One region of the Lysinibacillus sp. NPDC097279 genome, then DNA from elsewhere that is predicted to be linked to it. Evidence: riboswitches for the same ligand, from Rfam matches in the RefSeq annotation. Region 1 holds a riboswitch; each other region holds the start of a gene.

Region 1 (5,891 bases):
TTATAGACTTGGTAGAAAAACATGTAGAGCATCCGATGGATCAATTTAACACGATTCGCGCAATCTCTAAAATTTCTAATTTTGAGCAACAGCTTGTATTAGAAGCTTTTGAAAGTACAGTCGAACGTTTAAAGGAAAATGTCGAACGAGAAAAAGAGGCAGTTGAGAAAAAAATTGTGGAATCTTCAGAGGGGCTTGCTGCTATTTCTCAAGAAACAAATGCTTCATTCCATCAATTAAATAATCAATCGCATGAGATTAAGGAATTGGCGAAAAAGTCACTTCAGGTTAGTACGCTCGCCGAAAGTCAGGCGGTTGAAGGTCGGGAACGTTTACAACATCAATCCAAAAATATGTGTAACATTATTCAATCAGTAGATGATATTACAGATAATATTAAGCAATTGACAGATATGTCGAAAGAAATGGAATCGATTATGGATGTTGTCACAAACATTGCAAATCAAACAAATTTATTAGCTTTAAATGCAGCTATTGAAGCAGCCCGTGCTGGAGAGGCGGGGAAAGGCTTTAGTGTTGTAGCAGATGAGGTTCGTAAATTATCAAGTCAAACGAAGGAATCTGTTACATCTGTTGCTAAATTATTGGAAAAAACGACGGAGCGAACGGATAAGCTTGCCCTCACCCTTAGCCATATTCAGGAAGAAGTTGCGTTAGGTGAGGAAAACATGGCGCAAACCGAGGGGCAATTTAATAAAATTTTAGATGCCATGACACAAGCAAAGTGCCAAAATGATCGTATGGAAAAAGAAGTGCAAGCTGTGGCACTGATTCTGAATGAGCTTGGGCTTGCATTTAACGAAGTCACAAATTCTGCAGATAAATTAGCGAGTGTTGCCCAAAACTTAAACTAATTGAAATTATTATTAATGGGAGGACCTTATTAAAATACTTTCAAATAAAATTTAATTTAAATCCGCTTTGCTTTCCGCAGGTAGGATAAGAGCCTTATGATCTTTGGGCTCTTGCTTACTTTTACAGAAAGTGAAGCGGATTTTTTTATTTTGAGGTACCTGTGGAGTTCCATGCCTTTGGGGTGTCAGGCACACAAACAATTCGCCGTATCTGGGGTGTCAGGCACACAAACAATTCGCCGTTCTGGGGTGTCAGGTACACAAACAATTCCCATATCTGGGGTGTCAGGCACACAAACAATTCGCCGTTCTGGGGTGTCAGGCACACAAACAATTCGCCGTTCTGGGGTGTCAGGCACACAAACAATTCGCCGTATCTGGGGTGTCAGGCACGCAAACAATTCACCGTACTTTATTTTTGCTAAATTTGTAATGGGTTGAACGTAAATGTTTGCAAAAAAAGTTTATACTAATAGGAGATAAATAAAGAAATTAGGGGCGATTCTTCATGGAAACAATAGTTGTATTAGGTGGCGGCATTACTGGTTTATGTACGATGCATTATTTACAACGCCAAGTATTGGAGAAAAAAATAGATGTAAAACTAGTGCTAGTTGAAAAAAATGCTTATTTAGGTGGAAAGCTTCACTCTGCGTATGACCAAGGTTTTATAATGGAAACGGGTGCTGATTCAATTGTTGCTCGGCATAAAGGGGTCATGGAGCTAGTGCAGGAGCTTAATTTTGAACAGGAGCTGGTGTACAACGAAACAGGGGTATCTTATATCTATACAAACGACGAATTACATGCAATACCAGCAGATTCAACATTCGGTATCCCTATGAGCTTATCTTCTCTTGAAGCGAGTACACTTGTATCAGACGCTGGTAAACAAATTGCATTACAGGACTTAACGATGCCAAATAAAGGATTTACTAAAGAAAGCTCAATAGGTGAATTTTTAACGTATTACTTAGGAGAAGAGCTTGTACAAAATCAAATAGCACCAGTATTAGCAGGCGTATATTCTGGAGACCTACATCAACTTTCGATTGCATCTACACTGCCGTACTTAATTGATTATAAAAATGATTACGGAAGCATCATTAAGGGGTTTGATGCAAATCGCGAACAATTTATGAAAGCTTCCAATAAAAAATTTATTTCGTTTAAAGAAGGCTTATCATCACTGATTGATCGCCTTGAAGAAACATTAACAGAAGTAGAAATTATTAAAGGTGTAGCAACAACAAGTGTAAAGAAACATGAAGGGCAATATACAATCACTTTAGCTAATAATAGAAAGCTTGAGGCTAATCACGTTGTATTAGCACTACCGAATGATGCGGTGCAAAGCTTATTACAGGACCCATCGTTGGATCGTTACTTTAAAGAATTTACGACAGCTTCTGCCATAACAATTTACTTAGGCTTTGATGTACCAGATGCAGTGTTACCAGCAGATGGAACGGGTTTTATTGTATCGCATAATTCAAATGTGCAATGCAATGCGGCAACGTGGACAAGCCGAAAATGGAAGCATACATCTACTAATAGTAAATTACTTGTACGACTGTTTTATAAGAGCATTAATCCTGCGTACGAAAAATTACGAAAGATGACAGATGAAGAACTAGCAGCTGTCGCATTAGAAGATGTGAAGAAAAGTTTAGGTATTGATGAAAAGCCAACTGTTGTTAATGTTGCAAAGTGGATCGACCAAATGCCGAAATACGATTTAGCACATCATGAAGCATTGAAGGGCTTAACAGCTGAGCTTGCAGAAAAGTATCCCAATTTATCGATAGCAGGTTGCTCTTATTTTGGAGTAGGTATTGGTGCTTGTATTCAAAATGGTAAAAAAATAGGCGAAGAGCTTGCAGAAAAACTAGTATAGCAGTGAAATAAATACGAAAATAGGTATTTTTCTGGGGAAATCTCCTTTGTTAAGTGAAATAGTCTTGACTCTATCGCCTGTAAACGATATGATTCTTTTAATTATTTGAAAAATTCATACTACATTCTTATCGAGAGAAGCCGAGGGACTGGCCCAATGAAGCTTCAGCAACCAACTCATGTCAGGTGCTAAATCCAGAAGACCTTATTGGTCGAAGATGAGAAGGAAAAACAATTACGATTCGTTAAAGCCTTCTTTTTTGTAAAAGAAGGCTTTTTATATTTTGGGAAAAAGGAAAGTGAGGCTTACGTTTATGGGATTGCTAGAAAAGTTAAAAACACATGTGTTAACTGCAGATGGTGCTATTGGTACTGTTTTATATGGCTACGGCTTGGAGTACTGCCATGAAGAAATGAATGTACAGAAACCAGAATTAATTGAAAAAATTCATAGAGAATATATTGCTGCTGGTGCAGATGTAATTCAGACAAATACTTATGGGGCTAATGCTATTAAATTAGCACGCTACGGCTTAGAATCGCGAGTGCAGCAGTTTAATGAAGCGGCGATCACGATTGCTAAACGTGCTGCAGCAGATGGTGGGCAATTTGTGTTAGGCACAATTGGGGGCATCCGCGGTATTCGTAAAAGTGATGCTACGTTAGAGGAAATTTTAACGACAGTTGAAGAGCAAGCTAATGTGTTACTTGCAGGCAATCCAGACGGCCTTTTACTTGAAACGTATTATGATTTCGAAGAGTTAAGCGCAACGTTAAAAATGTTACGTGCCAAAACAAAGCTACCAATTATTGCGCAGGTGTCAATGCATGAACCTGGCGTGTTACAAAATGGAATGGCATTAAATTATGCATTGCACGAGCTTGAGATGCTTGGTGCAGATGTAGTTGGCGTAAATTGCCGTTTAGGTCCGCATCATACCATTCAAGCATTCGAAGGTGTTGAACTTCCTGAAAAAGCATTTATGTCTGCCTATCCAAATGCCTCATTGCTAGATTTAGAGGATGGGCGTGTCGTTTATGAATCAGAAGCAGATTATTTTGGTCGAGCAGCGGTTGCACTAGTTGACCAAGGTGTTCGTTTAATAGGTGGCTGCTGTGGCACAACACCAAAGCACATTGCGGCAGCTAAAAAATATTTAGAAGAGTTAACACCTATTGAAGAAAAGTTAGCTAAGCCTGAAAAAGTAGAGATTGTACGAGAAGCAGAGCCTGCAACATATGAGCCGTTACATGAAAAGGTGAAACGTGAGCGCTCAGTTATCGTGGAGTTGGATACACCGAGGCATTTAGAGATTGATGGCTTTATTCAAGGGGCGAAAAAATTATATGAAGCAGGCGCAGATGTAGTGATGATGGCAGATAACTCACTTGCATCGCCACGCATTAGTAATGTGGCAATGGGTGCGTTATTAAAGGAAACACATGGTGTTCGACCATTAACGCATATAACGTGTCGTGACCGTAATTTAATTGGATTACAGTCGCATTTGATGGGCTTAAATGCACTTGGTATTCATGATATTTTAGCGGTTACTGGAGATCCGACTAAGGTAGGCGACTTCCCTGGTGCAACAAGTGTTTATGATGTATCTTCTATGGAGCTAATCCAACTGATTAAACAGTTGAATGAAGGTATTTCATTTTCTGGAAAGCCACTTCGTAAAAAAGCAAACTTTTCTGTAGCGGCAGCATTTAATCCGAATGTCCGTGTGTTAGATCGAGCAGTAGCCCGTCTAGAGAAAAAAATTGAACATGGCGCCGATTACTTTATTTCTCAGCCTGTTTATACGAAAGAGAAAATTATTGAAATTTATGAGGCAACAAAGCATTTAGATGCACCAATTTATATTGGGATTATGCCAGTAACAAGCTATAAGAGTGCTGAATTTTTACACCATGAAGTACCAGGTATCAAACTATCAGATGATGCACTGTCACGTATGAAGGCATGTGGTGAAGATAAAGAACGTTCAACATTAGAAGGGATTGCAATTGCTAAAGAGTTAGTAGAAGTAGCTGCAGAGTATTTCAATGGTATTTACTTAATTACACCGTTTTTACGCTATGATATGACGCTAGAGTTAATGAAATTTATTGAGCAATTGGATGAACAGAAAAAAGGGGTAAGTATAGATGGCTAAGCACTTGATTGAAGAGCAACTAGAGAAACGAATATTAATTCTTGATGGCGCAATGGGTACAATGCTTCAAAATGAAAACTTATCAGCAGAAGATTTTGGTGGCGAGGAGCTTGATGGATGTAACGAGAACCTTGTTTTAACGAGACCTGATGTGCTTGAAAAGGTTCACCGAAAATATTTAGAGGCTGGTGCGGATATTATTTGTACAAATACGTTTGGAGGTACGCCTCTTGTATTAAATGAATATAATCTTGGCTCTAAGGCGGAAGAAATTAATAAACGTGCAGTGGAAATTGCGCGCAAAGTAGTAGATGAGTTTTCTACTCCAGAATGGCCTCGCTTTGTAGCGGGGGCGATGGGGCCAACGACGAAAACATTATCAGTAACTGGCGGTATTACCTTTGATGAACTCGAAGAAAACTTTTATGTACAGGCAAAGGCGTTAATCGAAGCGGGTTCGGACGTACTGCTTCTTGAAACGAGTCAAGATATGCTAAATGTAAAAGCGGGGACGCTCGGGGTATCACGTGCATTTGAAGACACTGGGAAAGAACTACCTGTTATGATTTCTGGCACGATTGAGCCAATGGGTACAACGCTAGCGGGGCAAACGATTGATGCCTTTTACATATCAATTGAGCATATTAAGCCGTTATCTGTCGGCTTAAACTGTGCGACTGGTCCAGAATTTATGACAGATCATATTCGTTCGTTAGCAGAGCTTTCTACAGGCTATATTAGCTGTTATCCAAATGCTGGTTTGCCAGATGAGGAAGGCTGCTATCATGAATCGCCAGAATCATTATCTCGAAAATTAAAAGGTTTTGCTGAAAAAGGCTGGCTTAATATTGTTGGCGGCTGTTGTGGAACAACACCAGCACATATTGCGGCAATCCGAGAAGTGCTGAAGGATGAAAAGCCGCGTCAATTACCAGAAAGTACACATGGTCATGTTGTA
Region 2 (5,891 bases), on a different contig from region 1:
GACGGCTAAATTGCGCATCATTTGCTGGAGTTCGCGATACCACTTCACTGATATAACTGTCTTAAAAGGAAACTCGTCCCTCATTTCATCTCTGCCTTCAATACTGCGCGTTAATTTGTCAAAAGAAATATCATGTGTCATTTTAACACTTGCCGTTAAAGCACTTAAGCTAGTTAATGCATTTGACAACTTACCAGGCTGTAGTTTCAAATGTAGCCAAGGCGAAGTTAAAACAATACCTGCACATTCATATTTTCTCTTATGCATTGTATGCAATAATAACGTTGCTCCTAGTCCATGCCCTATTAAAAACACTGGCAAATCATATGAAAAAGCATTTTCAATTAAATGCCTTGTATATTTGTTATACTCTTTAAAGTCCTCATCATGGACTCGTGATAGTTTTGCATTTGCCCCATGATTTGGTAAATCCCCCATGACTACGTGGAAGCCTTCCATTCTGAGTTTTTCAATAAGCCATGCGTACCAACGGTGATTTTCATAAGCACCGTGAACAATAGCAATCACAGCCTTCGCTTGTCCATCAGCTTCCCATTTCCACATTCACATAGTCCTCCTAAATAAATAGTTACACACTGATTATAACGAAATATTCTCGTCATTATAAAATTATATTTGCATAAAATTGCGCATTTGATACGATAATACTACATCAAAGAAAGAAAAGAGGCGTTTAGCATGATTTATCCGTTTAAAGACAAGACCCCTAATATCGATCCATCGGTATTTATTGCTGACTATGCAACCGTTACTGGTGACGTAACGATTGGTGCCGAAACCACTATTTGGTTTAATACTGTTATTCGAGGCGATGTATCGCCAACAATAATTGGTAAACGAGTAAGCATCCAAGATCTTTGCTGTCTACATCAAAGTCCAAAATATCCATTAATAATCGAAGATGAAGTAACAGTTGGACACCAAGTAACTTTACATAGCTGTACAATTCGAAAAAATGCATTAATAGGTATGGGATCAATCGTGTTGGATGGGGCAGAGATAGGAGAAGGTGCTTTTATTGGTGCGGGTAGTCTTGTACCTCCAGGTAAAGTCATTCCTCCTAATTGCTTAGCATTAGGTCGTCCAGCAAAAGTCGTACGTGAATTAAATGCTGAAGATAAAGAAGACATGGAACGTATCGTTAGAGAATACGCCGAAAAAGGTCAATATTACAAATCTCTTCAAAAATAATGAATGCCCTAAATACGAGGGCTGCCGATATAGGTGTAGGTGCTCTTGTAGAAACACATTTATACAGGATAAAAAATAAATTCGCGATTTCCTTCCAACTGTAAACGGAAAGACGCGAATTTTTTTGCAATCATTTACGCCTATCCATAATTGCCGTCCAGATTTTTTGTATGCTTGACAAGCTCTTCAAAAAATCTGTAACTTGCTTCAGCATTCAAACCCAACTTTTAAACGTGAGGTATGAATGCTGAAGCAAGTTAGAAAGGGGCCATGAAGTAGCCCCTTTCCATTGCTTATAGACCTGCTTTTTCTCTTAAAGCATCTGCCTTGTCCGTATTTTCCCAAGGCACATTTAAATCTGTACGGCCAAAGTGACCATAAGCTGCCGTTTGTTTATAAATTGGGCGACGTAGATCAAGCATTTTAATAATGCCTGCTGGACGTAGATCAAATAGATCGCGAACCCATTTTACGATATCGCTTTCGCTTACTTTTCCTGTACCAAATGTATCTACTGCGATTGATACGGGTTGTGCTACACCAATGGCATAAGCAAGTTGTACTTCAGCACGTTCTGCTAAACCAGCAGCAACAATATTTTTAGCTACATAACGCGCTGCATATGCAGCAGAACGGTCCACTTTTGTAGCATCCTTACCAGAGAATGCTCCACCACCATGACGTGCATAGCCACCGTATGTATCAACGATGATTTTACGTCCTGTAAGACCAGCATCTCCTTTAGGTCCACCAATAACAAAACGACCTGTTGGGTTAATGAAATATTTTGTCTGAGCATCTAATAGCTCATTAGGTACTACAGGAGCTATTACTAACTCTTTTAAATCTGATTGAATTTGCTCTAGTGTCGCTTCTTCATCATGCTGTGTTGAAATAACAATCGTATCGACACGTACTGGGATGTTGTGTTCATCATACTCAATTGTCACCTGTGTTTTACCGTCTGGACGTAAATATGCTAGTTCACCTGATTTACGAACTTCTGTTAAACGACGAGCTAATTTATGCGCTAAACTAATTGGTAAAGGCATTAATTCAGGTGTTTCGTTACAAGCGTAACCAAACATTAATCCTTGGTCACCTGCACCAATTGCTTCAATATCTGCATCAGTCATAGAACCTTCACGCGCTTCTAATGCTTGGTCTACACCTTGGGCAATGTCTGGTGATTGTTCACCAATTGCTACTAGTACTGCTAAGTTTTCAGCATCAAAGCCATATTTACCGCGTGTGTAGCCGATTTCTGCTACAGTATCACGCACGATACCTTTAATATCTACATAAGTAGAAGTAGTGATTTCTCCTGCTACTAGTACTAATCCTGTCGTTACAGTTGTTTCACACGCTACACGTGCATTTGGATCTTCTTTTAAAATGGCATCTAAAATGGCATCCGAAATTTGGTCACAAATTTTGTCAGGATGTCCTTCTGTTACACTCTCTGATGTAAACAATCGACGGTTTGTCATTTGGTTTTCCTCCTATTACTCTTACAAATAGCATTTGCGAAATTAATACGGTACTCATTACCCATGTCAAGTTCGCTCCTGAAGGATAGAACTTTCAAGCCGTTGTTGCTTTTAACATGAGGATTTCGAAAGATCCGTCATTATAATAAGGAAAGAATTGTATATACTTACCTTTACATTCATTATGAAAATAAAAAAATCCTTTTCTCACGTCTTTACATGAGGAAAGGAATAATGACTTCGTAACCTTTCACTCTTATCGTTCAAGGGTTTTCCCCTTGCATCAGGTTGGCACCAGCGCATGTCGTGAAATAGTTCATGCAGGTTGCCGGGTTTCACAGGGCCTGACCCTCCACCAGCTCGGGATAAGAGTATCCGTTCAATTCCTCATCTTACGTAAAAGGTCGAACGTTGTCAATTATTTTATGACTTTTTGTTGAAAGTTAATTAAAACACGAAAATAATTTTTGAATTAGTATAGATTATTAAAGCAATTGTGTTATACTATTTTTGAAATTAAGAAAAACTCCCTCAAACTCAAGGGAATATTATAAAAAAGGATGGTATTTAATCGATGAATTCAGTAGAAATTGCAAACGAACTGAAGGAATTATTAAACGGTGGGAACATTAACGTTCAACTTTCAGTACCACAATTAGCGGAAAAAGCTACATCTCGTGGTGAAGCAATGTTAACAGTAGATGGCGCAGTTCGTGCAGAAACTGGCAAATACACTGGTCGTTCACCTAAAGATAAATATACGGTAGAAGAAGAAAGCACAAAAGATAAAATTGACTGGGGTAAAGTAAACCAACCAATTTCTTCGGAAGTGTTCGATAACTTATATGTAAAAGTAGTTAAATACTTAAAAGAACGTGACGAATTATTCGTATTCAAAGGTTTTGCTGGTGCTGACAAAGATTCACAATTAAGCATCCAAGTAATCAATGAATATGCTTGGCACAATCTTTTCGCCCATCAATTATTTATCCGTCCAACACAAGAAGAATTAGCTTCTCATGTTGCTGAATTCACAGTTATTTCAGCTCCTAACTTTAAAGCGGATCCAGCTATCGATGGTACATCTTCTGAAACTTTCATTATTGTATCACTTGAAAAGAAAATCATCCTAATCGGTGGTACTGAATATGCTGGTGAAATGAAAAAATCTATTTTCGGTATTATGAACTACCTATTACCACAACAAGGCATCCTATCAATGCACTGTTCAGCAAACGTAGGTGAAGCTGGCGATGTGGCATTATTCTTCGGTTTATCTGGTACTGGTAAAACAACTTTATCAGCTGACCCTGCCCGCAAATTAATCGGTGATGATGAGCACGGCTGGTCTGACAACGGCGTATTCAATATTGAAGGTGGTTGCTATGCAAAAACAATTAACCTTTCTGCTGAAAAAGAACCTGAAATCTATAACGCAATCCGCTTCGGTTCTGTTCTAGAAAACGTAGCTGTAGATCCTGAAACTCGTGTTTGTGACTACGATGATGTTTCATTAACAGAAAACACACGTGTTGCTTACCCGATCCAATTTATTGAAAATATTGTTGATCCATCTGTTGCAGGTCATCCAAAAACAATCGTCTTCTTAACTGCTGATGCATTTGGTGTGTTACCTCCAATCAGTAAATTAACAAAAGAACAAGCAATGTATCACTTCCTAAGTGGTTTCACTTCGAAGCTAGCAGGTACTGAACGTGGTGTAACAGAGCCAGAGCCAGTATTCTCTACATGTTTCGGTTCTCCATTCCTTCCACTTCCAGCAACTGTTTACGCTGAAATGTTAGGTCAAAAAATCGATGAGCATGGCGCACAAGTATTCCTTGTAAACACTGGTTGGACTGGTGGCGAATACGGTACAGGTAGCCGTATGAAGCTTTCATACACTCGTACAATGGTACGTGCTGCAATCGATGGCAAACTGAACAATGTTGAAACGACACAGGACGCTGTATTTGGCTTACACATCCCTACAGCAGTTGAAGGTGTACCTTCAGAAGTTCTTAACCCTCGCGATGCTTGGGCAGACAAAGCTGCTTATGATGTAAAAGCTGCTGAACTTGCTGGTTTATTCAATGATAACTTCAAGAAATTCTCAAACGTTTCTGAAGCAATCACTAAACTTGGTGGTCCATTAAAATAATAATGCGACTAAGGGAACGATTTATTCGTTCCCTTTTTTTTACCCACTTCTATAAAAAATAATCTTCAAATGTTCATTTTTTGGATAGTATTGGAGGATACATATGAAAAAAAAATACAAAATACTAGTTGGCATCCTAGTATCATTAGTCGTGTTATTTATTGGAGCTGGATTTATTGCAGGCAATTACTTTTATAACTTGGCGTTAAATCCACAATCTGATAAAACAGCCGTTCTGGATGCCCCACATAATTTAATTGATTCTAATCCGAATGAAGTGAAAGAGAAAGAAGCTCGTGAAACATGGTTCAACAGTCATTACGAAGAAACAACGATTCCATCTTTCGATCAACATAAGCTACATGCCTATTCCATTAAAAATCAAAATGATTCAAATAAATGGGCCATCATCTTCCATGGATATTCAAGTGATGGTTTACAGATGACCAAGTATGCAAAAAACTTTTACGACATGGGCTACAATATACTTATTCCTGATGCGAGAGGCCATGGCAAAAGTGAAGGAGACTATATTGGAATGGGCTGGCATGATCGCTTAGATGTCGTGTCATGGATTAACAATACGGTGCAATTAAATAATGAGGCTGAAATTGTCCTTTTTGGAGTATCGATGGGCGGAGCCACAGTGATGATGGCCTCTGGCGAAGAATTACCTAAAAACGTAAAGGCAATTATCGAGGATTGTGGCTATTCTTCTGTTTGGGGCGAATTTTCGTATCAGCTTAAAGCAATCTTCCATTTGCCTGCATTTCCAATCATGAATTTTGCTTCAGCTGTAACGAAAATCAAAGCAGACTATACGCTTGGTGAAGCCGATACGGTAAAACAAGTAGCTAAATCACAAACACCGATGCTATTTATCCATGGTAGTACTGACACATTCGTGCCTTCTTCTATGCTAGATGAAGTCTATGAAGCTGCCAATGTGCCAAAAGAAAAATTACTAGTCGAAGGGGCTGGACACGGTAGAGCTGAAAATGTCGCAGGAGCAATATATTGGGAAACAA
Region 3 (5,891 bases), on a different contig from region 1:
CGCTTAATTGAATCATTAACTGGTTTAAATTATACAGCGGCACTCTTTATTTTTGCTGCATCAGTATTAATTTATGTCATTATTGGGGGCTTCCGTGCGGTTGCTTTAACGGATACAGTACAAGGTTCGATAATGGTAATTGGTACGGTTATTTTACTAATTGGGACAATCATTGCAGGCGGGGGAATAGATCAAATTATGACATCCCTTGTAGCAGAAAATCCAAAGTTAGTGTCTCCATTTGGTGCAGAAGGTGAACTAACGCCGTTATATGTTTCTACATTTTGGATTTTAATAGGAATTGGCGTAGTGGGGCTACCTCAAATTGCAGTACGTGCTATGAGCTATAAAGATTCTAAAAGTATGCATTTAGCCATTATTATTGGTACGATCGCCATCGGGACAATTATGTTCGGCATGCACCTAATTGGCGTGCTAGCGCGTCCAGTAATGCCAGGTATTGAGATTGGCGATAAAGTGATGCCATTATTAACGTTAAAAGTTTTACCGCCATATTTAGCGGGTATTGTTTTAGCAGCACCGATGGCAGCCACGATGTCTACGGTTAATGCACTACTGATGTTAGTTAGTTCAACCGTTGTGAAAGATATTTATTTAAACTATGTGAAGCCAACTGCCAACGATGGGGAGATTAAGCGGGCAAGCTTTATTGTCACTACAGTAATTGGTTTAGCAGTCGTTGTATTTGCGTTAAATCCACCAGATTTACTTGTTTGGCTTAATTTATTTGCATTTGGTGGCCTAGAAGCTGTCTTTATTTGGTCAGTCGTCCTAGGATTATATTGGAAAAAGGCCAACAAATATGGCGCAATTGCTTCCATGATTACGGGCATGACGTTATACATTGTGATTGATCGCTTTTATCCGTCAATCTTTGGTATGCATACAGTGACAATCCCGATAGTAGCTTCATTTATAATCTTTGTTATTGTAAGCTTACTAACAGCTAACAAATTTAAAGATGAAAAAATATTTATTTAAATACTAAAATACCACGAGAGATACGTCTCTCATGGTATTTTTTTATATGAATAACGCTAAAAAAGAAAACCGTTAGCAAGTGGTTGCTAACGGCGTTTATCTTAATAAAATACTTTTTCAAGATTATATTTTGCACGGAAAGTGTTAATAGCATATGTTTCGTAAATTTCACGTTCCATTGGATCATCAATTTCATACACTTCAATTTTGAAAATTTCATCACGGTACTTTTTCATTGGTGATACATTATCTTCAAAATGTTTTTTAATGCGTTGACGAATTTTGCGCGCTTTCCCTACAAATAATAGCTCATTTTTTTCGTTGTAGAATAAGAAAATGCCACCTTTTTCGCGAGTGATTTTATGGAAATCAATAAAACCATGGAATGGCGGGATTTCTACTTCCCCAGGTTTTAATACTTGCTCACGTTGACGAATTACTAAGTCTGGTTTTGGGAGTTCAATTTTAATCAAAATATTTCACGTTCCTCTCTGTTACTAAAGGTATATGTTAACATAATACCTCCATGATTACCATTACGTTTTCTTCTACAAAAATCAATTTACAATGCATTAATGTTTATCGGGTTACAATTGTCATTGGTTTGTCATTTACGAAGGCCAATTGATGTGAAAAATGATATTTAACCAGTAGATGCGTAACTCACAAAAGCAATAGATACTTTATGATAGTGTTCATCAAAAAATAAACTTCCATTCATTTATATACTAAATATTCTATGTATTATTGAAATTCTTAATTGTTCGTGATACAATTCTTTTTAATTAAATAATCTTATCAAGAGAAGCTGAGGGATTTGGCCCTATGACGCTTCAGCAACCTCTAACAATGTTAGAAAGGTGCTAATTCCACCAAAGGATGTTTCCTTTGAGAGATAAGAGTGAACGTGATAATTATCCTTCTCATTCTTGCTCCAAAGGAATGAGGGGGATTTTTTAATTTTATTTAGATAGAGAGAAAAAAATTAAAGAAAAGGGGAATGCAACATGCCTATTAATATTCCAAAAAACTTACCAGCAGGAGAACATTTACGTGGGGAAAAAATATTCGTAATGGAAGAAGACCGCGCTAAAACGCAACAAATTCGTCCTTTAAATATTTTAATTTTTAATTTAATGCCAGAAAAAGAAAAAACAGAGCTACAATTACTGCGATTGCTCGGTAATACACCATTACAAGTGAACATTACATTTTTAAATACAGCAACACATGAGTCTAAAAATGTGAGTAAATCACATTTACAGCTATTTTACTCGACGTTTAAAGAGATTCGCCATCGTCGCTTTGACGGGATGATCATTACAGGGGCTCCTGTTGAAAAGATGGCATTTGAAGAAGTGAATTATTGGGAAGAAATTTCAGAGATAATGGATTGGTCCGTTAAAAATGTCACATCTGTAATGCATATATGTTGGGGGGCACAAGCAGCCTTATATCATCATTATGGGATAGGTAAGTTTGAACTACCAGAAAAATGTTCTGGCGTCTATTCACATGTCATTACCGATTTAACGGTTGATTTAGTGCGCGGCTTTAGTGACTTATTTACAGCACCACATTCTCGCTATACATCGGTTTCCATTGATGAAGTACGTAAGCACCCAGATTTACGCTTACTGTCCTATTCAGAAGATGCTGGCGTCTTTATTGTGCAATCAAAGGATAATAAGAACATTATGATTACTGGTCACTTAGAATACGATGCGACAACATTGGCAGATGAGTATTATCGTGATGTTGAAAAAGGGATTGATATTGCCATACCTGTTAACTATTTCCCACATAATGATCCTTCGAACGAGCCAATCAATACATGGCGAGCACATACGCACTTATTATTTTCGAATTGGCTCAACTATTATGTTTATCAGGAAACACCGTACGAATGGGATTTTGTTGATGAGATTGAATACCATATTTAATTTGGGACTATTGCCATTGCGTTATACAGCGATAAGAACCCCCATTTCTCAAATAAACAGCGAGAAATGGGGGTTTGTTTAAACTTTTTACGATTCAGTAGTATTTGGTTTATTTTTAGAATCTTGTTGCGTGTTAGTATCTTGCTGTTCTGTAGATTTTTGTTTAGTATTGTCGCTTTGGGTATCGATAGAATCCTTTAAAATACTAGCACTTTGCTGATTGTTGGAATTTTGTTGAGCGTTTGTATCCTGTTGCTTGTTATCACGTTGTTGATTATCCTCATTCTTTTTTATTTTACGCATTTTTGCAACTACTAGTAAAAGCAATGGAAGTAAAACAGTTATTAGCCCTGAAAATAGAGGCCATATTTTCTGATTATAATTATTCGAATGGACAATATTAGGATGAGCAAGTTGTGCCATTGCAACCATGCACATCCCTAATGGTAAAATAAAGGGGCGAGGATCTTTCACTTTAAGTATTTGTCCTAAGCCAATAACCGTGGCGTAAAAATAAATAAAGGTACGAATATAAATTGAAATAATCCACATAACCGCCATAATTATTTCTACGCGCTGAAAAAAATTGCCTATTGAAATTCTTTGAGCTAAAGCATAGCTTGGAAATGTTTTAGCAGCAGTATTCGTTGAACCAAGGACTAGTGTTGATAGGGCAATAATAATGATTAATACGATTCCGCCAATTATCGTCCCTAAATAAAACCCTTTTTGAGCTGCTTTTTGTACATTGACTCCTGTAGGGAAGAACATAAGCAACACAACGAACGGAAATGAAAAAATACTCATAAATGATAGTGTACTGATTAGTAATGGCTTTGTTTTTGTTTCTAAAATAGGTTGTATATTTTGGATATTTATTTGAGGTGAAATACAAATAATAAAGACAATAAATATTACTGAGAAAATTGCAAATAGTATTTCTGCTGAGCGAGCAAAAGTCTCGATGCCTAAATACGAAGCAAAAACGATAATAATGGTGAATAAAACAATAAAGGATATAGTAGGCGTTTCAGGCATCACTTCTGTTTGCATAAAATTACCAATGAAATATAACAATTCACCAGCTGACAGAAAGGTTAAAGATAAAAAACCTAGTGATGCCAAAGGACCGAGAAATTTGCCTAATATTTTGCCATTTGCCTCGACGAACGAATTGCTAGGAGTTTGATTTGCTAAAGTTATATAGAGCTTTACTAATAATAAGCTTAACAGTACACCAATTGTCGCACCAATCCACGCATCCTGATGAAGCGCCTTTGTAATGCTTGCTGGCACAATTAATATGGCTGTACCAATTGAATAAAGAAGGGTAATGACTGTAAATTGTTGCGCGCTAATTATTTGTTTTTCCATCGTACACTACCCTTTCTTTTCATTTATTATTATATAAGCGAAAGCAAAAACTCCCTAAGTGGTGTGAAAATATAGGTTATAAAATCTAATGGGCTTGGAATATTTTTTTTTATGCCAATGGCTATGTTTATTATTGCTCCTATACTTAAAATAATCGAAAAAACGAGTATCGTTTTTTTTTCGCCTTTTTTATTCAAAGGAGGAATAACAATATAGGCAATAGCCACTGACGCAAGCAAGATAATAAATGTTGAAAACATCGTCGATTACTCCTTTGATTTATTCAATAATGAATTTTGGATTGTCCCTAATCCTTGAGTATTGACAGTTACATCAATGTCGACTGTAATCTCTGGATAAATGGTAGACCATTCTTTTTGCATTTCTTTCCACTTTTTCGGATTTTCGCGATGGAGTGCTTCGCCAAAGCCTAAAATATCAAGCTTATAACTTTTTTGAATAATATTTAGTGTTTTTTCTGTTTGTTCTTTTATATGATCTTCTGTCAACTTATCTATATATTCAATGGTTTTATTTTGGGTTAAATTAATGGCACAATTCACTTCACCTATATTTTGCGTGACATTTATTTTGATGGAAATTTTAGGAGTACCCTTTTCGAAAATCCCTTTAATTTTTGCTTTCGATTGTGTAATCTCTGTCGTTAAGTCTCCCTTGTCAGGGCATGCAAGGACAACTACTGTACTTTCAATTTTATTGTTAAGGAAATTGAAGTAAATGCTTTCTTCTTCCGATAGGAGTCCTAACAATTTATCTTCTTTAAAAACAGCTATGCCAGAATATTTTAAAATGACAGGTGTTTTAATTCTTTCTACATTCGTTTGATCTATTCCTAATTTTGGATCTCCCTCTATTTCAACAGCGGATAAAACAGCACTTTTTTCTTTACTACTAAGCGTATTAAGTAATTCGTCTGTATTAACTGTTAATGTTGACCCCCAAGATTTTTCAGAAACCTTAATTGAATTTAATAGTTTATTGGCTGGCATCTTTTCGATCGGGGTTAATACGTTGAGTACTTCTTTGGCTGTTGTTTGATAAGACATAACGACATCAAAATCGTTTCGAAATTCATGATCTCTAGCAATAAAATCTAAAGGCTCATTTAAACCTTCTTCAGCTAGTTTTTGTCCAATAACGACAATTTGTAGATGAGAAAAATATGGTTTCCTTGGTGTTAAGGTCGTCATTCTTCTAATTGCTTCAAATACACTTTTTCCTTTAGCATGATAGGTTACTACAGGTGATCTTCCACTAGATGGTTGTTTGGAAGATATTTCGCTCGGATCAACGACTTGAATAGAAATTTCATATTCATCGTCTATTTTATCTATGCCAAGAGCAACGACAATTGCTAACTCATTTAACTCCCGTTTACTCCAGCAGCCACTTAATAATAAAGTGAGGATTAGCAATAACAAAATCATCTTTATTTTTGACATGGTGTATTCCTCGTTTACACATTAATGTTTATGTTCTTTTTTTAACCTCTTGATATTGTTGTTCTCTAACATCATTTTTTTGACTGAGGAGCCTTGGTCTCGTAAGTAA
Region 4 (5,891 bases), on a different contig from region 1:
TTAATTTCTGCTGCTGTTTTGTCGATACCATCTTTTAATTTAATTAAGCCTTTTGCTTCTAATAGTGACAACATACGGCCATGGTCTGAAACTGAGTTCGATAATAAAATTGTTGCACCTTTAGGAAGGTCTTCAAGTGATTTATATTTTTTAGAGTAAATACCGATTGGCTCGATATGTACGCCACCTGCATTTACAAAATCATAGCCATTATCTTTAATTTGTAATTCAAGATAAGGGATATGTTGGAAATAGTTTGCATCAATAGTTTTTGACTCTAAATCTTGGTTAGGTAATACATAGTCTTGGTACGTTTCGATTTTTAAATCAATACCTTCTTTTGCTAAAATCGGTTTTGCTTGTTCTAAAATAACTGCGTGAGGTGTGTTAGAAGCACCAATTTTTAATGTTACTTTATCTTCAGTTTTTGCACTGTCATCTCCAGTTGTTGATCCTGCTTCGTCTTTGTTACCAGCACCACATGCTGCTAAAGCCAATACAAGTACTGATAAAAATAATCCTGCTAATAACTTCTTCATTTGTATACACTCCCTTTATTTGTTCAAACAATATGTTAGCGGTAAATACCGGTTTAACCTTTTTAACGTTTGTCTGTTTTCGTTGTAATCATATCGCCAATCCATTGAATGATAAATACGACTACTAAGATCAAAATAGTTGCCATTAATGTCACATCTTGGCGATTACGTTGGAAGCCATCTAAAAAGGCTAAGTTTCCTAGACCGCCAGCACCAATAATACCAGCCATTGCCGTATATCCAACAAGTGCTACAGCCGTTACAGTAATCCCAGAAATAAGTGCTGGTAATGATTCTGGAATTAGAACTTTCCATATAATCGTGGACGTTTTAGCACCCATCGAGCGTGCTGCTTCAACAACACCTTTATCAATTTCACGTAATGCAATTAGTACCATTCGTGCATAGAATGGGGCAGCACCAATAATAAGTGCTGGTAGGGCTGCATTTGCTCCTCGGATTGTCCCAAGTAAAAACTTCGTAAATGGAATGAGTAAAATAATTAACACGATAAATGGTATCGAACGGAATATATTAACGACCGATCCTGTTAAAAAGTTAACAATTTTATTGGCCCATAATTGGTTTGGACTCGTTAAAAAGAGGATTATGCCAATGGCTAAACCAAGTATAAATGTTACGACTGTAGATAAAGTGGTCATATAAAGTGTTTCATATGTGGCTGTCCACATTTTTTCCCAGTCGACATTTGGAAAGAGACTAGTTAGCATTTGCAATCACCTCCGTTTGTACTTCAACTGTATTTAAATAATTTAATGCAGCTGCTACATTTGTCTCTGTGCCATCAATTTGTACAATAAGAGTACCGTATGCACCATTTTTCGTCTGCGAGATATTACCATGGACAATGCTAACTTCTACATCAAACTGTTTTACTAAATGTGATATAACTGGCTGCTCTGTCTTTTCACCAACAAATACAAGCTTAACAAGGTGTCCTGTTGGATAATTCATTCTAAGCTGTGCAACTGTCTCCTGCGTTTCCTTCGTATCGGTAATTTGTGATACGAATTTTTTAGTGATCGCTGCTTGTGGTGCTTGGAACACTTGTAGTACTTCACCACGTTCAACAATTTCTCCAGCTTCCATTACCGCTACACGATGACAGATTTTGCGAATAACATGCATTTCATGAGTAATTAATACGATTGTTAAGCCTAATCGTTCGTTTATATCGACAAGCAAATCGAGGATTGCATCCGTTGTTTCTGGATCCAGTGCTGATGTAGCTTCATCACATAACAGCACTTCAGGATTATTGGCAAGTGCTCGTGCTATGCCAACACGTTGCTTTTGACCACCTGACAGTTGTGATGGATACGATTTGTCACGACCTTCTAAACCAACAAGTGCAATAAGTTCTTTCACACGTGCGTCTCGCTCACTTTTAGCTACACCTGCAATTTCAAGTGGAAATGCAATGTTTTCTGCAACTGTTCTTGACCAAAGTAAGTTAAAATGTTGGAAAATCATACTTACCTTTTGTCTAGCATCACGCAACTTTTGACCCTTAATAGATGAAAATTCTTGGTTATTCACCTTCACCGAACCAGTTGTCGGCTTTTCTAAACCGTTTAATAAACGAATCATCGTACTTTTACCAGCGCCACTATAGCCAATAATGCCAAAAATCTCACCTTTGTTAATTGTAAGATTAACATCTTTAACAGCAGTTAATTCGCCATTTGCGGTTTTGTATTTCTTCGTAATATTTTGAAGCTGTATCATAGCGAAACTCCTTTTCTCATATAGAAAACCCCTTCACTCACAGACAAGTAGAAGGGGTCACGTACTTTATACGCTAAACCGTTCTCTCATCTTTCAAAGAAAAATCTTTGAGTGATTTGGCACCTTTTCACATTTGTGATGGTTGCCGGGCTTCATAGGGCACTTCCCTCCGCCGCTCTTTATAAGAGTTCGATATATTTAATAGTTTTTAATATAGTTGTTACTTTACCATGCTAGCAAAGTTCAGTCAATTGGTTTTTTTAACAATTCGTATAAAAAAGGTACGGATTGAAATGCATAAACCTTTTCTATAACTGATCCACCATCACTAACGAGTAAACACGGGACACTTTCGATTTGAAAATCATAAGCTATTTGCTCTAAAAAATTAATATTTGCCTTACCTAATTTTAACTGTGGCAATAATTGTTCTATAATATCCATCATTTTAGAAGCAACTGCACACGTTCCGCACATCGGTGTATATAAATAAAAGGCAGTTTTTTCACCAGATTTTACTGCTGCTTCCCACTGCTCTTTTGACCATTCTTCCATTTTTTAACCAACCTTACAAAATATATTCATTATGGATGGAAAAATGCGCACGCAATAAAATCATTGCAAGCACTTTCCTCGGTGTAGTTTCTACTTCTTTATAAGTAGGCATCGTTCGCAAATGCTCTGCTTCAGGATAATGTCTGTCCATCAATGCTCGTAATTTATCTCCAGATGCATCTGCATCAAAAAATGTATAGAGCTCATAGCCCTCATATGGGTCGAGTAATTCTTCTAATTGATGCACACCAATTGTACCATTTGTACAAAGTATTGTAACATCTTCACTCAAAATAGGTTCTATTTGAAGCTTATCCGAACGGCCCTCCACAATTAAACATTTCCCTTCGAACATCACGCCACCCCCATTTAGCAGTTATCTACTACAACAATTCATTGCAATTATTGGATTCCACACTATGCATAGATCTACACGTTAACAATATTTTCTATATGTCACTTTGCAATTTGGATAACATTTGATGTGAGTTACTTGGACTTTCATTTACTTGAAGAGTCACGCTTTGTAAAGCTCAAAAAACAATTGCATACCTGTGTTATATAATAAAAAACGCCGGTATGTATTCCGACGTTTTTCTATTATAGGCTTGTTTATTCTGCAATCATTTCTTCGTATTGTTCTGCAGTCATAAGGTTTTCAAGCTCTGAAGCATCAGCAGGCTCTACAACGATCATCCATGCTTTTTCATATGGTGATTCGTTTACGAATTCTGGGCTATCTTCTAGATCTGCATTTACTTCCACTACAGTACCTGAAATCGGTGCGTATAATTCAGAAACAGTTTTTACTGATTCTACGCTGCCAAATGGATCATCAGTTTTAATTTCGTCGCCAACTTGTGGAAGCTCAACGAAAACGATGTCTCCTAATTCAGATTGTGCAAAATGCGAAATACCGATACGTACTTTACCATCTTCTAATTTTACCCATTCGTGTTCTTCAGAGTAACGTAAGTCTTTAGGTGTGCTCATGCCAAAAACCCCTCCATAAATATGTAATATATTCACTTTCAGTGTGCCATACTTCTTTCATAAAAACAAGGATTAAAGCTGTTATTTCCACGCTTGTTCAAAATCTGATTCTTTAAATCCTAACGTTACTTTTTTTCCATCAGTAACGATTGGTCGCTTAATTAACATACCATCAGAAGCAAGTAGTGTGAGCTGTTCATCTTCCGACATTTCCGCCAGTTTATCCTTCAACCCAAGTTCGCGATATTTCATGCCAGATGTGTTGAAAAATTTCTTTAATGGCTGCCCGCTAGCCTGCCAATAACTTTTAATTTGCTCTTTCGTAGGTGCTTGTTCAACAATGTGTACCTCTTCGTATGAAACGCCATTGTCGTTTAACCACTTCTGTGCTTTTTTACAAGTTGTACATTTAGGGTAATGGATCAGTTGAATCATATTTATAGGCTCCTCTGCTATCATTTCCTGTAGTATACCATCATAACTAGTATGAGCCAAAAAGAAACATTTATTGGTTAATTTCATAATTGTTTGCGTGCCTGACACTTTAGTGTGGGCAACTGGCATTTTGTCTGCTCCTATTGCGTAAAAATTCCACTTCGCTTTCCGCGGGCACGATGTAAGCCGCAACCGTCGCTAGCGCGCCGCCTGTTGCGGCTTACATTACGTGCGTTCCCGCAGGAGTCTTCGTGGATTTTTACTTAGATAGTCTTAATTGGCAAAGTGAGAATTGTTTGTGTGCCTGGCACTTTAGTGTGGACATCTGGCATTTTGTCTGCTCCTATTTCGTAAAATTCCACTTCGCTTTCCGCGGGCACGTTGTAAGCCGCAACCGTCACTAGCGCGCCGCCTGTTGCGTCTTACATTACGTGCGTTCCCGCAGGAGTCTTCGTGGATTTTTACTTAGTTAGTTTTAATTGGCAAAGTGAGAATTGTTTGTGTGCCTGTCACTTTGGCTTAAATTATTTGCGTGCCTGACACCCTCCCTTTCAATAAAAAAGACAACAAGTTGATTTACTTGTTGTCTTTTTTCGAAACTTTGATTTTTCCTACCCTTAGTAAAGAGCTAGGTTAAAGATTATATTATACGATGAATTTTTCTGCTTCGATTAGTTTAACAGAAGCTTCACGTTTTTTAGCAATAAGGTTATAAGGGTTGTTACGAGTTAGTTTACGTAAAGCTGACAATGTCATACGTGCAGCATCTCCATCTGCTGAAGCAAGAATTGTGTCCTTTGCTTCTTTCTCAATTTCTGCAAATGCTTCTTGGCAGAAAATTTGTGTATAAAGTAATTTTTGATGAGACTTTTCTGCACCTTCACGCGCAATCGCCTTTTCTGTACGTAACACAGTAGACTCCATAGCGAATAATTGGTTAGCGATATTGGCAATGTTCACTAATACTTCTTGCTCTTGGTCAAGTTTCGCTCCATAGCGCTGTGCTGCCATGCCTGCTGCTAATACAGCAATTTTCTTCGCGTTTTTCACAAGATATTTTTCTTGTGCTAGTGGCTCTGTTCCTACTTCTTCAGGCATTAGCATAAGAAGTTCTTGTTGTAAGTTTTGTGCGACCTGTAATAATGGTAATTCACCTTTTAACGCTTTTTTCATAAATGTACCTGGTACAATCATGCGGTTAATTTCATTTGTACCTTCGAAAATACGGTTAATTCGAGAGTCGCGATAAATTCGCTCCACTTCATATTCAGCCATAAAGCCATAGCCACCATGTAATTGCACCGCTTCATCTGCGATATAGTCCAATGTTTCTGAACCAAACACTTTCGCAATTGAACACTCAATGGCATATTCAGCAATTGCATTTGCAATCACTTTTCCTTGCTTTTGTTCTTCAGGGCTTAACTGGCTTAAACGATCTTCAAATAAACCAACTGTACGATAATTTAATGACTCTGACGCATATAATTGAGATGCCATTGTCGATAGTTTTTCTTTCGTTAAGTTGAAATCAGAAAGCTTCGTTTTGAATTGCTGACGTTGGTTTGTATATTGAATTGCCAGCTCTAAAGCTCGTTTTGAGCCACCGATTGTTCCTAC

The links. Region 1 has a riboswitch for S-adenosylmethionine ahead of ACIQ1H_RS22070 (bifunctional homocysteine S-methyltransferase/methylenetetrahydrofolate reductase). Riboswitches for the same ligand answer to the same signal wherever they lie in the genome.
Region 2: another riboswitch for S-adenosylmethionine. It lies ahead of metK (methionine adenosyltransferase); the one in region 1 lies ahead of ACIQ1H_RS22070 (bifunctional homocysteine S-methyltransferase/methylenetetrahydrofolate reductase).
Region 3: another riboswitch for S-adenosylmethionine. It lies ahead of metA (homoserine O-acetyltransferase MetA); the one in region 1 lies ahead of ACIQ1H_RS22070 (bifunctional homocysteine S-methyltransferase/methylenetetrahydrofolate reductase).
Region 4: another riboswitch for S-adenosylmethionine. It lies ahead of ACIQ1H_RS16370 (methionine ABC transporter ATP-binding protein); the one in region 1 lies ahead of ACIQ1H_RS22070 (bifunctional homocysteine S-methyltransferase/methylenetetrahydrofolate reductase).

What each region holds. Positions count from the first base shown of each region.
Region 1 is NZ_JBIWDA010000010.1:52,930-58,820, forward strand. It holds gene ACIQ1H_RS22055 (protoglobin domain-containing protein) at 1-875, shown strand, start outside; gene ACIQ1H_RS22060 (hypothetical protein) at 1,053-1,316, shown strand; gene ACIQ1H_RS22065 (protoporphyrinogen oxidase) at 1,384-2,772, shown strand; SAM riboswitch class I at 2,897-2,996, shown strand; gene ACIQ1H_RS22070 (bifunctional homocysteine S-methyltransferase/methylenetetrahydrofolate reductase) at 3,086-4,933, shown strand; gene metH (methionine synthase) at 4,926-5,891, shown strand, end outside.
Region 2 is NZ_JBIWDA010000001.1:20,425-26,315, reverse strand. It holds gene ACIQ1H_RS00135 (alpha/beta hydrolase) at 1-564, opposite strand, end outside; gene ACIQ1H_RS00130 (gamma carbonic anhydrase) at 700-1,212, shown strand; gene metK (methionine adenosyltransferase) at 1,506-2,702, opposite strand; SAM riboswitch class I at 2,956-3,074, opposite strand; gene pckA (phosphoenolpyruvate carboxykinase (ATP)) at 3,277-4,863, shown strand; gene ACIQ1H_RS00115 (alpha/beta hydrolase) at 4,967-5,891, shown strand, end outside.
Region 3 is NZ_JBIWDA010000001.1:1,312,540-1,318,430, reverse strand. It holds gene panF (sodium/pantothenate symporter) at 1-1,002, shown strand, start outside; gene ACIQ1H_RS06640 (nucleotide excision repair endonuclease) at 1,104-1,475, opposite strand; SAM riboswitch class I at 1,795-1,904, shown strand; gene metA (homoserine O-acetyltransferase MetA) at 2,010-2,945, shown strand; gene ACIQ1H_RS06630 (GerAB/ArcD/ProY family transporter) at 3,033-4,319, opposite strand; gene ACIQ1H_RS06625 (hypothetical protein) at 4,349-4,579, opposite strand; gene ACIQ1H_RS06620 (Ger(x)C family spore germination protein) at 4,586-5,782, opposite strand; gene ACIQ1H_RS06615 (spore germination protein) at 5,811-5,891, opposite strand, start outside.
Region 4 is NZ_JBIWDA010000004.1:75,468-81,358, forward strand. It holds gene ACIQ1H_RS16360 (MetQ/NlpA family ABC transporter substrate-binding protein) at 1-539, opposite strand, end outside; gene ACIQ1H_RS16365 (methionine ABC transporter permease) at 602-1,270, opposite strand; gene ACIQ1H_RS16370 (methionine ABC transporter ATP-binding protein) at 1,260-2,288, opposite strand; SAM riboswitch class I at 2,372-2,476, opposite strand; gene ACIQ1H_RS16375 (thioredoxin family protein) at 2,532-2,843, opposite strand; gene ACIQ1H_RS16380 (toprim domain-containing protein) at 2,857-3,198, opposite strand; gene gcvH (glycine cleavage system protein GcvH) at 3,456-3,836, opposite strand; gene ACIQ1H_RS16390 (arsenate reductase family protein) at 3,918-4,271, opposite strand; gene ACIQ1H_RS16395 (acyl-CoA dehydrogenase family protein) at 4,917-5,891, opposite strand, start outside.